DNA from 3 places in the Flavobacterium chungangensis genome. Region 1 is predicted to be linked to each of the others. Evidence: riboswitches for the same ligand, from Rfam matches in the RefSeq annotation. Region 1 holds a riboswitch; each other region holds the start of a gene.
What was found. A riboswitch is a leader RNA that binds a small molecule or an ion and turns the genes downstream of it on or off. The one in region 1 is predicted to bind S-adenosylmethionine.

Region 1 (4,865 bases):
TTTCTAAAGATTTGATTCGTCTGTCTGTGGGAATTGAAGATATCGAGGATTTAATTGCTGATCTGCAAACTGTTTTTGAGAGCGTTTCGCTTTCTCAATTCAGCATCAATAAAAATTAGGTTTTTTTGTTTTTTGTTTGAAAAATTGCCTTTAGCGAGTGGTTTTGCTAAAGGTAATTTTTTATGAAAAGCATCTTTATAAAATTTAAAACCATGGTAGAGGCGCACCGCAGTGCGTCTCAATCTGGTTAAACATTAAAATGTTAGAAATTATGTCAAAGCTTAAAATAAACATTATCCTTTTCGGAATTGGAAATATCGGAAGTACTTTGATTAATCAGATTGTCGAAAGTCAGGAGTTTTTTCTTGAAAGCAAAAATGTCGATTTTCATTTTCCCATAATAACCAATTCGACGGTTGCTTTTTTTGAGAAAGAAGGTGTTGGTTATGCTTGGGAAACCAATTTTAGACAATTGGCAGTTCCTTTTAAAGTAGAAGATATTGTCGAATTTGCACAAGAAAACGAATTTGAAAACTTGATTGCTGTAGATGCAACTGCCAGTGATGAATTGGTAAAGCATTACAATACGCTAATCAAAAACGGATTCAATATCGTAGCGGTAAACAAAAAAGCCAATACGCTCCCGATTGACTTATATAAAGAACTACGATCAGATCTTAAAAAGTATGGCAAAGAGTTTCTGTATGAAACCTCTGTTGAAACTGGAATTCCCGTTTTGCAAACCTTAAGAGATTTGTATTATTCGGGCGAAAAAATCACAAAAATTCGAGGTGTTTTCTCTGATCATCTAAGTTATGTTTTTAATCGATTTTCATCAGAAGAAGTTTCGTTTTCATCTGTTTTAAAAGATGCGAGTCTTTTAGGATTAATGAAGTCAAACTTTAAAGAAGATCTGTCAGGAAATGATACAGCAAGAAAACTTTTGATCTTGGCCAGAGAAATAGGAAAAGATTTTGAGCTTTCAGACATTAAAATCAAGCCATTTATAACCGAAGAGCATTTGGAGAAAAACGGAGTGCTAAACAAAGACGCTCTCGATAAATCTTTTAAAATCACCAAAATTACTCAAGCAGAAAATCATGTATTGAGATATGTGGGTGAGTTTGATGTCGAAAAAGGCATTTTGGAAGTTAAGTTAATTTCGGAACCAGTAGATTCTCCAATCGGACAATTGAAAGGTTCTGATGCCATTTTTGAAATTTTCACTAAATCTTATGCCGACATTCCTATCGTAATTCAAAGTGCTCCGCCTTGTAAACAAGCAATTTCTAGAGGAATTATAACCGATATTCTGAAAATTGCGGAGCGAATTAGGAGCAAAGAAGCTGTTTGGCTTTAATTTTTTAGTTAAAAAAAAGAAAAAAGAGAAAAAAGTTCTTTGATAAATTGATTTGTCAAATGGAGTCATGAAGAAAAAATTAGCTTTTTTGTAAGTTTTTTACCTTTGTTATTTTGTTTTCGTTTTTGTAAGATGTTTTTTGTCGTTAAAAAACACATTTTCAACGAATTTTGTAATTAAATTCTTGAATTTTATTTGTGTAATAAAAAAAATATTTGCATATTTGTTATACCCAAAAACTACTAGAAATCAAATGAACTTAAAAGTCAACAAAATGTTTTGTGCCATTTCGGTTAAGACCGAGGCAGGGGTGTCTATTGCTTAAAAAAATTGTAAGAATACAATAACAATATAGTAAGAGCCTCCGATAGAAATATTAGGAGGCTTTTTAATTTAACAGAAATGCAAAATTTTAAAATACAATATAAATCACAGATGAATAAATCCTTACAGATGAACAAGATGTTTACTGTCGCGCTTATTTGCGCATACGTCTGTTGATACTAAAAGCATACATGAGTGTAAAAACTTAAACCCTTTTGGTATCTAAAAATCCAAAAGGGTTTTTTTATTCGGTAAAACGAATTAACAAAAAGATAAACGAGAAATAAAGATTATAAAACACAACTTAACTAAAACTTAATATCATGAGCAAATTGAACTACTTCGCAGAAAAAATTTCTAAATTGAAAAACAGAAGGACAAAAAATAATAATCCACCGCCAACAAACGAATTGGCTCACCCAAGGTTCGGAATCACAGAGGAAGATAAAAGCGCTGCAAAAAAAGCACCAAACTCTTTATTGTTTTTGATGTATTCAAAAGAAAATGAAACGCTTTTTATCTAAACGGAAAAGAATCATAAACTAGGTGAAAACCTGCTTAATTTTACTGGGCATTTTTGTTCGGTAAATTTTTGCGTATAATAGTTTTTGCTAAAGTATGTCACAGAAATTTAACAAACACTTTTAGATAAAATTTGTTTGTTAGCGAAATTAGTAGTTAATTTGCACTCGTTAAGTTCAAACACGTATTGAAATGTTATAAAGAAAGGACGAGGGATTAGACCCGATGAAGCCTTAGCAACCCTTCGGTAAAACGAAGAAGGTGCTACATTCTACCACGCCAAACGTGGAAAGATAACAACAAGATTTTTTCTAGTTAAACCTAGTTTTTCTTTCTAATATTTCCATATACAAATCAATAATACAACAGATTTGAAATTGGAAAATATACCAAATCCCATTATAATTCAAGATTTCATCACAGAAAGTGGTGCAACTTATCATGCTATACCATTAAGTTTTACGCTGGCAGGGCAACCTTTGCACAGTGCGCCTATTGTTTTGGTTAATCATGCTTTAACTGGAAATTCGCAAGTTACTGGTGAAAATGGCTGGTGGAATGACTTGATTGGTAAAGATAAAACCATTGATACTGATGTTTATACCATTCTAGCTTTCGATATTCCAGGAAACGGAAGCAATTCTTTTTTAATTGACAACTATTTAGATTTTACAGCGAGAGACATTGCCAAAATCTTTATCGAAGGTGTAAAAACTCTAAATATCGAAAAGCTTTTTGCGGTTATTGGAGGTTCTGTTGGTGGCGGAATTGCTTGGGAAATTTTAGCATTAGCGCCAAATATTACAGAAAACCTTATTCCGATTGCGAGCGACTGGAAATCTACTGATTGGCTTATTGCAAATTGCTTTTTACAAGAGCAAATTCTCAATAATTCTTCGAAACCAATTGAAGACGCCAGAATACATGCCATGCTTTGTTACCGTTCGCCAGAATCTTTCAAAGAAAAATTTCAGCGTACAATCAATCAAGACCTTTTGATTTTTAATATAGAAAGTTGGCTGGCGCATCACGGGAAAAAATTGCAGAAAAGATTCCAATTGTCTTCTTATAAATTAATGAATCAGTTGCTTAAAACAATTGATATTACTAGAAATAGTGAAAGTTTTGAAAATTTAATGTCTAAAACAAAAGCTTCAATTCATATTATCGGAATCAATTCGGATTTGTTTTTTACAGCAAAAGAAAACGTAGAAACCTACGAAGAATTGAAGAAATTTAAAGATAATGTTTTCTATAGCGAAATTGATTCGGTTCACGGACATGACGCTTTTTTAATCGAGTACAAACAATTAGATCATTTACTTGCCGACATTTTTAAGGCAGAAACAATAAAGAAATAAAATGAAAGTATTAAAATTTGGAGGTAAATCGTTAGCAAACGGAGAAGGACTTAACAAAGTTGTTTCAATCATTTCTGATAAAGTAAGTCAAGGTGAAAAAATTGCCGTTGTGGTTTCTGCACGCGGAAATGCTACAGACGAATTAGAGTTTATTTTGAGCATTGCTGCTAAAAACGGCAGTTACAAAGAATTATTAGAGAATTTTAAAAAATATCAAATATCAGATTATCCCAATGTAGATTTATCGGAAGAATTTGGAGTCTTAGAAAAACTTTTTGAAGGTGTAAGCTTAATTGGAGATTACAGCAAAAAAATCAAAGATCAGATTTTATCAAAAGGAGAATTACTTTCGGCTAAATTATTGACAGCAATTTTATTGGAAAAAGGAATTCCTGCCAATTTTGTAGATACAAGAGATTTGCTGAAAACAGATTCTAAATTTGGTGATGCACAGCCTTTAGAGCAGCTTTCAAAGAAAAACGTAGTCAATTATTTTAAAGAACATAACGGCGAAACGGTTAATATAGTTACAGGCTTCATTGGCTCAAACAACAACAACGACACAACTACTTTAGGTAGAAATGGCAGTAACTATACCGCTTCGTTAATCGCAAATTATTTAAATGCAGAAGAATTACAAAACTTCACGCACGTAGACGGAATCTACACGGCAAACCCAGATTTGGTTGCCGATGCTAAGAAAATTGAGTATTTATCGTTTAATGAAGCGAACGAATTGGCAAATTTTGGAGCAACGATTCTTCATGCTAAGACAATTATTCCTTTGTTAGAAAAGAATATCCCATTACGAATTTTAAATACTTTCAATCACGAAAATCGCGGAACTTTAATTACATCTGATTCTTCTAAGGAAGGAATTAAAACGCTTTCTGTTTTAGAAAATGTCTCTCTTGTAAATCTTGAAGGTCGTGGATTGCTTGGAAAAGCAGGAGTTGATGCTCGAATTTTTAAAGTAATGGGCGATCACAATATCAGTGTAAGCATCATTTCGCAAGGTTCTTCAGAAAGAGGAATCGGATTGGTCGTGGCGACAGAAAAAGCTACTCTTGCAATGGTCGAATTAGAGAAAGAATTCGAAAATGACTTTTATTCTAAAGATGTAAATCAGATTACGGTAACAGATAATGTATCGGTAATTTCGATTATTGGTCAGGATTTGAGCACTTTCCATAAACCGTACACGGCTTTAATCAAAAATAAAATTGTTCCGATTTTGTTCAACAACACTGTAACAGGTAAAAATGTGAGTTTGGTTGTTAAAAAAGAAGAACTAAATA
Region 2 (4,865 bases), on a different contig from region 1:
TTACCGAATATGGAAAATCGGTGCTTCCGGTTACTGAAACTTTAGTCAATTGGGGATTGGCGCATAGAGAGAAGATTATCGAGTCGCTTAAATAATTCTAAAAAAACATTCCGTTAGGAATGTCTGGTTGGTAGAATCAGATTTCAACGCACATTTGCACGTTCCGTAGGAACGTCTAATTAAGAGCGCAGATACATAATTCAATTGTACAGGTGTCCCTACAGGACACAACGTAAAACACAATCATTTTTTTCTACCGACGAGATATTCCTACGGAATATTTAGCAATTTAAAAACCTAACAGGTTTTGAAAACCTGTTAGGTTGACTACTAACTAATCTAACTTAAACCATTCGTTTACTTCTCTTGCGATGGTATCTTTAATTTCCGGATTTTCAAATTCATTTGAAACCGGATTATATTCATAATCTTTTTTCCATTTTTTATAATTCAGAGCTACTTTTTCAATTGCATCGCAGATATAAAAAAGCTCTTCATTGCTCATAATCGGATGCAGTGACAAACGCACCCAACCTGGTTTATTGGTCTGATTTCGCTGTAATAATTCATTGGTAATTTCTGCCGATTTCTTTTCGTTGATATTGAACAGATAATGCGCATAAGTACTCGCACACGACCAGCCGCCACGAACCTGAATTCCGAAACGGTCATTTAAAAGCCTTACGATCAAATTATAATGAATGTCTTCAATAACAAAAGAAACACAGCCAATTCGTTCTGTAGTTAGATCTCCTAAAATAGATAAACCTTCTATTTTTTGAAGTCTTGAAAAACAGAGATCAAGCAGTTCTTTTTCTCTTTCTTTGATTTTCTCCACGCCCATTTGCTCTTTTAATTCTAAAGCCAATGCCGTTCTAATAACCTGTAAAAATCCCGGCGTTCCTCCATCTTCTCTAACTTCTATTACATCGCTGTAACAATATTTGCCCAAAGGATTAGTCCATTTTACATTTCCTCCGCCTGGATTATCTGGAAAATCAGATTGATATAATTTTTCATTGAAAACCAAAATACCGCAAGTTCCAGGTCCGCCTAAAAATTTATGAGGAGAAAAGAAAATAGCGTCCAATTGTTCTTCTGGATCTTTTGGGTGCATATCGATTTTGACATACGGCGCCGAAGCTGCAAAATCTACAAAACAAAGTCCGCCGTTTTGGTGCATGATTTTGGCTAATTCGTGATAAGGCGTAATAATTCCTGTAACATTCGAACAAGCCGTAAACGAACCTATTTTTAAGCTTCTGTTTGCATATTTTTTAATCGTTTCAGCAAGAACATTTGGGTCGACTAAATTGTTCTCATCAGGCGGAAGAATAACTACCTCAGCATTGGTTTCATACCACGAAACTTGATTAGAATGATGTTCCATGTGCGTAATAAAAACCACTGGTCTATCTTCTTCCGATATTGTTCGAAGTGCCATAATGCGTTGCAGTTTTGATAAAGCTGCTGTCATACCGCTTCCAGTCGTTACCAAAACATCCGAATCATTGGCATTAACCGATTTTTTAATAATATCCCTTGCATGCTGATAGGCATAAGTAGAGGTTTTTCCTGTCTGACTTGAAAGTGAATGCGTATTGGCAATCATTGGACCAATTTTATTGAGCATTATATCTTCGATCGGATGGTATAATCTTCCGCTGGCAACCCAGTCTGCGTACACTAAATTTTGTTCTCCGTAAACCGATTCGAAAGTATGATCAATTCCTACTGTATTTTCTCTAAATTTAGAAAAGTAACATTCAGGCTCTGTTGGTTTTGTTGTTGGCTCAATCGCATTCATTTCCTTATCATTTTAAATTAACTAATATGTATTCTTTCTCAATTTTTGTCATTTCGAGGAATGACAAGATTGCGTGTTCTTTATTAAATTTTATTTTCTAAAAGTGTTTTTAGTGTAGCTTGTAATTCTTCTCCGTGCAGGTTTTTCGCAACGATTATTCCTTTAGAATCCACTAAATAATTTCCTGGAATAGCTCTTACACCGTATAATTTAGCAACAGCACTGTTCCAGAAAAGCAAATCAGAAACATGCGTCCAAGTTAAATTATCATCTTGAATTCCTTTAACCCAGTTTTCTTTCTTTTTATCTAAAGAGATGCCTACGATATTGAATCCTTTATCATGAAATTCTTTGTAAGCTGCTACAATATTTGGGTTCTCTCTTCGGCATGGTCCGCACCATGAAGCCCAAAAATCAACTAGAGTATAACCTCCTTTTAAATTATCATAAAGTCGAACTGGCTTTCCGTCAGGATCATTGGCTGTAAAATCAGGGGCTTTTTTACCTACTGCTAATCCGTCTAAAACAATAGCCAGTTCTTTTAATTCTTTCACGTAAGTGGTATTTTGAAGACTTTTATCCAACAAAGCAATATTTTGTGTAATCTGCTCTGGCGTTAATCTATATGACCAGTTTCTGTACAACACATAAGCCGAAACAATAGATTTTGGATGTTCGGTTAGGAATTTACTGATTTCTACATCTTTGCTCTTTTTATAGATTTCGAACAAATCTTGAGAAGCTGAACCTTCAACCACAGAAGCGGTATAATATTTCTTCGGACTCAGTTTTACTGTAATTGGGTCTTTTTCAAGAAAAACATACAAGGGCGAACTTTCTGTATTGACGCTCAATCCATATAATTCTGGTGTTTTTACTTTTGTTTTAAAACTAAAATTTCCATCTTTTACTTTTGCCGAATCAATTGTAGTAAACATTTTATTGTGAAACTTTTGCAGGTAAACATATTGCGCCACTGTATCGACAACAGTCCCTTTTAATTGTAAATTATTTTCCTGCGCTTGAGTTTGAAAAGCTCCAAAAAGCAAAGCAAAACCGAATAGTATTTTTTTCATTTTATTTTAGTTTTAAGATTAGACAAAAGAATTTTAGGCCAATGAAAAAAGTCATTAGCGTTAGTATTGTTTATAAAAGAAATTGGAGAGAAACTAGTCTTTAAGCCTTCAGAAAAAAGCAAAACTGTTTTCTTCAAAAATGGAATTCAAGAGTTCATAACTGGCGTACAAAATGGATTCTGCTTTCATAATAAAGATTTTAATTGGATGATCTTAAACAGATTTACGGAGAAATCTTTCTTATCTACCCGCACACAGCGGAAGGATTTAGCACCTTATTCGGCAACAGGTTGCTAAGACTTCAATGGGCCTATTCCCTCAGTCTTTCTGGATAAGTATCATTATATAAATTTTCTGTGATACAAATATATATTAATTCTACCGAATTAGTCAAGTTTAAAATACTTTTTTTTCATTTTTTTATTAAAATAACCTTTCAATACAATTCAAGATTTTAAAAATCAATACATTAAAATAAAATATACTTTTTGGCAAATGCTTTTTTTATAAAATAAATTCATACGTTTTACTTTTCAAAAAAAGAAAACATCATTTTATTCTGCACAAAAGACATGTAAATATTTATTCTTTTCAAGATTTGAAAAAGCTTCTTTTAACCCATTTTCAAGGTTTGAAGTAATTAATCTTAAGACCTGTTTTAAGTCGTCAAAATTATTTGGTTTTACAAAATAGCAGACTGCACCAAGGTTGGCAGCTGTATCCATATCATTTCTGTACGAAGAAGTAGAAATCATAACTACAGGAATATCTTTATAACGTTCTTCCGATTTTAATTGCTTCAGACATTCCCAGCCGTTCATAACGGGCATATTTAAATCTAGAAAAACAATTTCTGGAATCTTCTCCTGATTTTTAAGCGTATTTATCACACCGCTACCATTTTCTGAACAATAGCAAACAATACTTTCATCTATTTCTGCCAATGCTTCGCAAAACATTTCTGCATCATCCTGATCGTCATCAGCCAATAAAATCATCTTTTCTTGCATACTTAAATGTGTTTTACTTTTTGCTCAAATGGCAATGTTATAATAAAAATGGCTCCTTTATTAGCAATTCCTGTGGCTGTAATACTTCCGCCGTGACGTTCGGCTATTTTTTTACAAAGCGATAACCCTAAACCCGTTCCTTCATAACGATCCTTAGAATTTAAGCGTGTAAAGGTTTCAAAAATTCGTCCTGTCTGATCAAGATCAAAACCAATTCCGTTATCTTCTACTGTAATTATCGCAATTCTGTTGCCTTCTTCAATTTGTTCTGTTGCTGTAATACGTATTTCTGGCGGAGTATCTTCTTTAGCAAATTTAATAGAATTATTAATAAGATTATAAAACAGCTGATACAACAATACAGAAGCGCCTTCTATAACTGGAAGTTTTTCAAAATAAATGGTGCCATTTGTATTTTGAAGCGCAATTTCAAGATCGGTTTCTATATTTTTAATAACTTCATTTAAATCGACTATTGTTGTTTTTTGCGAATCGGCATTCATTTTCGAATAGGCTAATACACCATCAATCATATTAAACATACGATCTGCCGCAACATGAATTCGTTCAATATATTTTGTTGAAGATTCATCAAACTGTCCTGACATATGATCTTCTAGACGGCTTAGAAAAGTTTTTATCTTTCGAACAGGTTCTTTTAAATCATGCGAAGCAACATGCGCAAACTGCTGTAAATCGTCGTTAGATCTTTGCAGTTCTTTAGTACGATCTTTTACCAAAATTTCAAGTTTTTCAGTAATCGACTTTTGTTCGTGAATATCTGTACAGGTACCAAACCAATTGGTAATGATGCCTTCTTTATCTCTAATAGGAAGCGCTTTACTTAAAAACCAGCGGTATTCTCCCGTACTGGCATTTTTTAAGCGAAATTCCGTCTGATAAGGAACTCCTGCATGAACACTTTCGTACCACATTTTTGACACTAAATAAACATCGTCTGCATGTAATTTT
Region 3 (4,865 bases), on a different contig from region 1:
GGTTTTGTTGCTGCCAAACGTGCTTCTTCAACATCTTCTTCAATAAAAGCATCGATTCCTTTTACCAATGAATGTGTAATACGTTCCTGAACGGTTCCAAAACGCCATTCCTGAACCGTTTTTTCATCGCTTTTTGCTTCACCTTTTACACTTTCGGCAAAATCTAAGAGGCGTTCAGTAGCATCATCACGTCTATCTAAAATAACGTCTTCAACGTATTCTAATAAGTCTTTCGGAATATCATCATAAATCGTCAGCATTTCTGGATTTACGATTCCCATCGTCATTCCGTTTTTAATCGCGTGGTATAAAAACACAGAGTGCATTGCTTCACGAACCGTATCGTTTCCTCTAAAAGAAAACGAAACGTTACTTACTCCACCGCTGATGTGCGCATGAGGAAGATTTTCTCGAACCCATTTTGTTCCTCTAAAGAAATCTAAAGCGTTCAATCTATGCTCTTCCATTCCCGTTGCAACTGGGAAAATATTTAAATCGAAAATAATATCCTGTGGAGGGAACCCCACTTTGTTCACCAAAATATCATACGAACGCTGGCAAATCTCCACTCTACGATCGTAATTATCCGCCTGACCAACTTCGTCAAATGCCATAACAATAGCAGCTGCTCCGTAACGTTTGATTAATTTGGCGTGGTGAATAAAGGCTTCTTCTCCTTCCTTTAACGAAATCGAGTTTACAACGCTTTTTCCTTGTACTACTTTTAGACCTGCTTCAATGATTTCCCATTTCGAACTGTCGATCATAATTGGCACTCTCGAAATGTCTGGTTCTGCAGCAATTAAATTCAAAAATTTAGTCATTGCATTAACACCATCAAGCATTCCCTCATCCATATTAATGTCGATGATTTGTGCTCCTCCTTCTACCTGCTGTCTTGCAATATCAAGTGCCTCGTCATATTTCTCTTCCTTGATTAATCTCAAGAATTTTCTTGAACCTGTTACATTCGTACGCTCACCAACATTCACGAAAACACTTTCGGGCGTAATAATTAACGGTTCTAATCCTGATAATACAAGGTCTCTTCTTTTTTCTGTCATTTCTTTTTTAAGTTACTGAGATTCTAAGATGCTTAGATTCTGAGTTTTTTTATTCTATTTCTTTCCTGCAAGGTTTTTAAAACCTTGTAGATATTCATGTTTATTATTTTGGGCGTGCTTCGCCGCGGCGAACCGGGCTATCCGTTACAAGTCCTCGTCTCGTCAAAAGACTAGACTGTGGGCTTTTCTCTTCTATCCTTCACACAAACTTGGTTTCATAAGAAATCGCTTTCCTACTTCTATTATTTATATTCATAATCTGATTTTGACAATTCTTGAATTTCTTCCTTTTTATAAAGAATTTCCCAAATCATTTTATATAAATCTAAAAAAGGTTTTGCTTTCTTTTCATTCATTTCACTCGTATGTCCCGTATAGTAACTTACAGGTTTTTTATTTCCATTTGCGAAAACTACAATGCTCTTTTGAAAACTAGGATTTGTAATCCATATTGTATCATTAACATTCGGTTCAAACAAAATCGGCATTTCAAAAAATTTAACCCTTATAATGAATTCATATATCCTTTCTTTTTCTTCTCTTGTCAATTCTACTTTAATAGTTTTTTCTCCATCATGATAATCTCTGTAAAAGCTATTATATTGAGAATTATAACTGTCAGTTGCGCCATTATTAATTGTAAAATAAAAATCAGAGGGTATTTCTTGTATAACTTTTGATGAAGATTCTTCACTTTGGAAACCAAACAAGCCAAAAAGTATAAATACAATTGATATTATTCTTAATTGCCTCATCACCAATAGTTTTTTAGTTAAGAAAAAACAGGCGCCACTCTCGGCTTATAATCCTTAGCAACCTCAGCCATTAATCGAATATGATCTGGCGTTGTTCCGCAACAACCACCGATGATATTGATTAAATTATCCTCTAAATATTCTTTAATGAAAGCCTGTGTTTGTTCTGGTGTTTCATCGTATTGTCCGAAAGCGTTTGGCAATCCTGCATTTGGATGTGCCGAAACATTAAAACTTGTATTATGTGCTAATGTTTTTAAGTATGGTTTCAACAAATCGGCTCCAAGAGCGCAATTGAATCCTACGCTTAATAACGGAATATGCGAAACTGAGATCAAAAACGCTTCAACTGTCTGTCCAGAAAGTGTTCTTCCTGAAGCATCTGTAATTGTTCCTGAAACCATGATTGGAATATCTATATTGCGTTCTTCTTTTACTTCTTCGATTGCAAAAAGTGCGGCTTTTGCGTTTAATGTATCGAAGATTGTTTCTACTAAAAGCAAATCACAACCGCCATCCATTAAAGCTTCTGCTTGTTGTTTGTAAGCAATTCGTAAATCGTCAAACGTTACGGCTCTGTAACCTGGATCGTTTACATCTGGCGACATACTTGCTGTACGGTTGGTTGGTCCAATTGAACCGGCTACGAAACGTGGTTTTTCTGGATTTTTTGCGGTAAACTCATCGGCTACTTGTCTTGCGATTTTTGCCGATTCGTAGTTTAACTCGTAAACCAAATCTTCCATATGATAATCGGCCATACCGATTGTTGTTCCAGAGAAAGTATTGGTTTCTACAATGTCAGCACCAGCTTCATAATAAGCGGCATGAACATCGCGGATTGCTTGTGGTTGTGTTAGGGATAGTAAATCGTTGTTTCCTTTTAACGGATGCGGAAAATCTTTGAAACGCTCTCCTCTGAAATCTTCTTCGGAGAAATTATAGCGTTGCAACATTGTTCCCATTGCTCCATCAAGGATTAGGATATTCTTTTTTATTGCTTCTTGAATTGTAATTGCCATGTTTTTTTGTTTTAGCTGCTAAGACGCTAAGGTTCTAAGATGCTAAGTTTTTTTTATTATGATTGTGAAGTTTAAACCTAACAGGTTTTAAAAACCTGTTAGGTTTGCTTCGGATATTTTTTTCACATTAATTCCAAAAGTGCACTATTGCTGGCTCATTAGCCCCGATTGAAGTGGAAATTATTTTGTCCGCCGCGGCGGACAAAATGATTGCAACGAAAAGCGGGAACTATTGACTGCAAAAATGCGCCAATGATTCGCTCCTTACTGAATTGCTTCAGTAAATATTATATGTTATCGAGAAAAGTTTTGAGAAATACGAGTATGTATTTGTGTTATCTATCTTTAATACTGGAAAATGTTGTATAAAGTAGAATTTAGCACCTTCTTTATGATAAAGGGTTGCTAAGGTTTCATCGGGTCTATCCCTCCGCCTTTCGTGATAACTGACAATAATTTTAAGAACAGTGCAAAGGTATGAAATAGGCTTTCTATTTGCAAATGTTTTTTTTTAAGATGCTGAGAGGCTAAGATACTGAGATTCTAAGTTTTTATCTTTTACGTGATTTAGCTCCAGAGGAGCATAATATTTATAGAAAAAAGACAAGCACAACACAAGAGCTCCAGCGGAGCGAAATATATTTCGCTCCGCTGGAGCTCTTGCCCAAACGAATAATTTCTTTTCTATAAATATGTCATCCCTCTGTGATTAATAAAAAAGCTAAACCTGTTTTTCTAATATAGCCCGTGGTTTCAACCACGGGAAACGTATTGTGATAATCCGTTTTGTTTTGTTGTCATGTAAATTGATTGTGCGTTGTGTCTATACGTTGTGTTCCAGTGGTTGAAACCACTGGCTATGTTTGAATATGTTTTATAAAAAAAAGCTCAAACTTTAAAAAAGTTTGAGCTTCATATATAAAATCTTAGTGTCTTAGAAACTAAGAATCTTAGCAACTTAAACAATTGCCTTCACAACCGCTTTTGGAGCTTCTTTACGAGTTCCGTCGAAACCGTCTACTCCTGAAACTGTTGTATATTTCAATACGTATTTTTTACCTGGATTGATGATTCCGTATGCAGCTTGGCACATTAAAGTTGCTTCGTGGAAACCACAAAGGATTAACTTTAATTTTCCTGGGTATGTATTTACGTCTCCAATAGCGAAGATTCCCGGAATGTTAGTTTGGTAATCTAATGCATTGTTTACTTTAATTGCATTTTTCTCGATTTCTAATCCCCAGTCTCCAATTGGACCTAATTTTGGTGTTAATCCGAAAAGCGGAATGAAATAGTCGCAGTCAATTTTACGGTGTGCGCCGTTTTCTTCGATATCTAGTGACTCAACGTGCTCAGCACCATTGATTCCGATAACTTCTGCCGGAGTGATTAATTTGATTTTTCCAGCTGATTTTAATTCCTGTACTTTTTCTACAGAATCTAAAGCTCCTCTAAATTCGTTTCTTCTGTGAATCAAAGTTACTTCTGAAGCTACGTTTGCTAAGAAGATACTCCAGTCTAGTGCTGAATCTCCTCCTCCTGCAATAACAACTCTTTTATCTCTGAATTTCTCAGGATTTTTGATGAAGTACTTTACTCCTTTATCTTCATAAAACTCGATATCTTCGATAAGTGGTTTACGAGGCTCGAAACTTCCTAAACCTCCAGCGATTGCAATAACTGGCGCGTGGAATTTAGTTCCTTTGTTTGATGTTACAATGAAAGTTCCGTCTTCCTGTTTTTCAACTGTTTCAGCACGTTCTCCTAAAGTAAAACCTGGTTCAAATTGTTTGATTTGCTCCATTAATCCGTCAACTAAATCTCCTGCTAATACTTCTGGAAATCCAGGAATATCATAAATTGGCTTTTTTGGATATAACTCTGATAGCTGTCCTCCTGGTTGTGGAAGAGCATCTAAAATGTGGCATTTTAATTTTAACAATCCTGCCTCGAATACGGCAAATAAACCTGTTGGGCCTGCTCCAATTATAAGTATATCTGTTTTAATCATTATGTTGTTGTTT

Region 2: it holds a riboswitch for S-adenosylmethionine, as region 1 does, so the genes downstream of both, ACFO3N_RS07700 (redoxin domain-containing protein) here and ACFO3N_RS00025 (alpha/beta fold hydrolase) in region 1, are expected to answer to the same signal.
Region 3: it holds a riboswitch for S-adenosylmethionine, as region 1 does, so the genes downstream of both, ACFO3N_RS05250 (homocysteine S-methyltransferase family protein) here and ACFO3N_RS00025 (alpha/beta fold hydrolase) in region 1, are expected to answer to the same signal.

Annotation. Positions count from the first base shown of each region.
Region 1 is NZ_JBHSFY010000001.1:3,917-8,781, reverse strand. Features, by position in the region: gene ACFO3N_RS00040 (O-acetylhomoserine aminocarboxypropyltransferase/cysteine synthase family protein) at 1-119, shown strand, start outside; gene ACFO3N_RS00035 (homoserine dehydrogenase family protein) at 272-1,360, shown strand; gene ACFO3N_RS00030 (hypothetical protein) at 2,008-2,208, shown strand; SAM riboswitch class I at 2,399-2,506, shown strand; gene ACFO3N_RS00025 (alpha/beta fold hydrolase) at 2,584-3,567, shown strand; gene thrA (bifunctional aspartate kinase/homoserine dehydrogenase I) at 3,569-4,865, shown strand, end outside.
Region 2 is NZ_JBHSFY010000004.1:74,003-78,867, forward strand. Features, by position in the region: gene ACFO3N_RS07690 (winged helix-turn-helix transcriptional regulator) at 1-95, shown strand, start outside; gene ACFO3N_RS07695 (aminotransferase class V-fold PLP-dependent enzyme) at 335-1,807, opposite strand; gene ACFO3N_RS07700 (redoxin domain-containing protein) at 1,891-2,883, opposite strand; SAM riboswitch class I at 3,121-3,221, opposite strand; gene ACFO3N_RS07705 (response regulator) at 3,438-3,893, opposite strand; gene ACFO3N_RS07710 (PAS domain-containing sensor histidine kinase) at 3,896-4,865, opposite strand, start outside.
Region 3 is NZ_JBHSFY010000003.1:9,111-13,975, reverse strand. Features, by position in the region: gene metH (methionine synthase) at 1-1,064, opposite strand, end outside; gene ACFO3N_RS05255 (hypothetical protein) at 1,307-1,819, opposite strand; gene ACFO3N_RS05250 (homocysteine S-methyltransferase family protein) at 1,837-2,841, opposite strand; SAM riboswitch class I at 3,174-3,290, opposite strand; gene ACFO3N_RS05245 (NAD(P)/FAD-dependent oxidoreductase) at 3,800-4,852, opposite strand.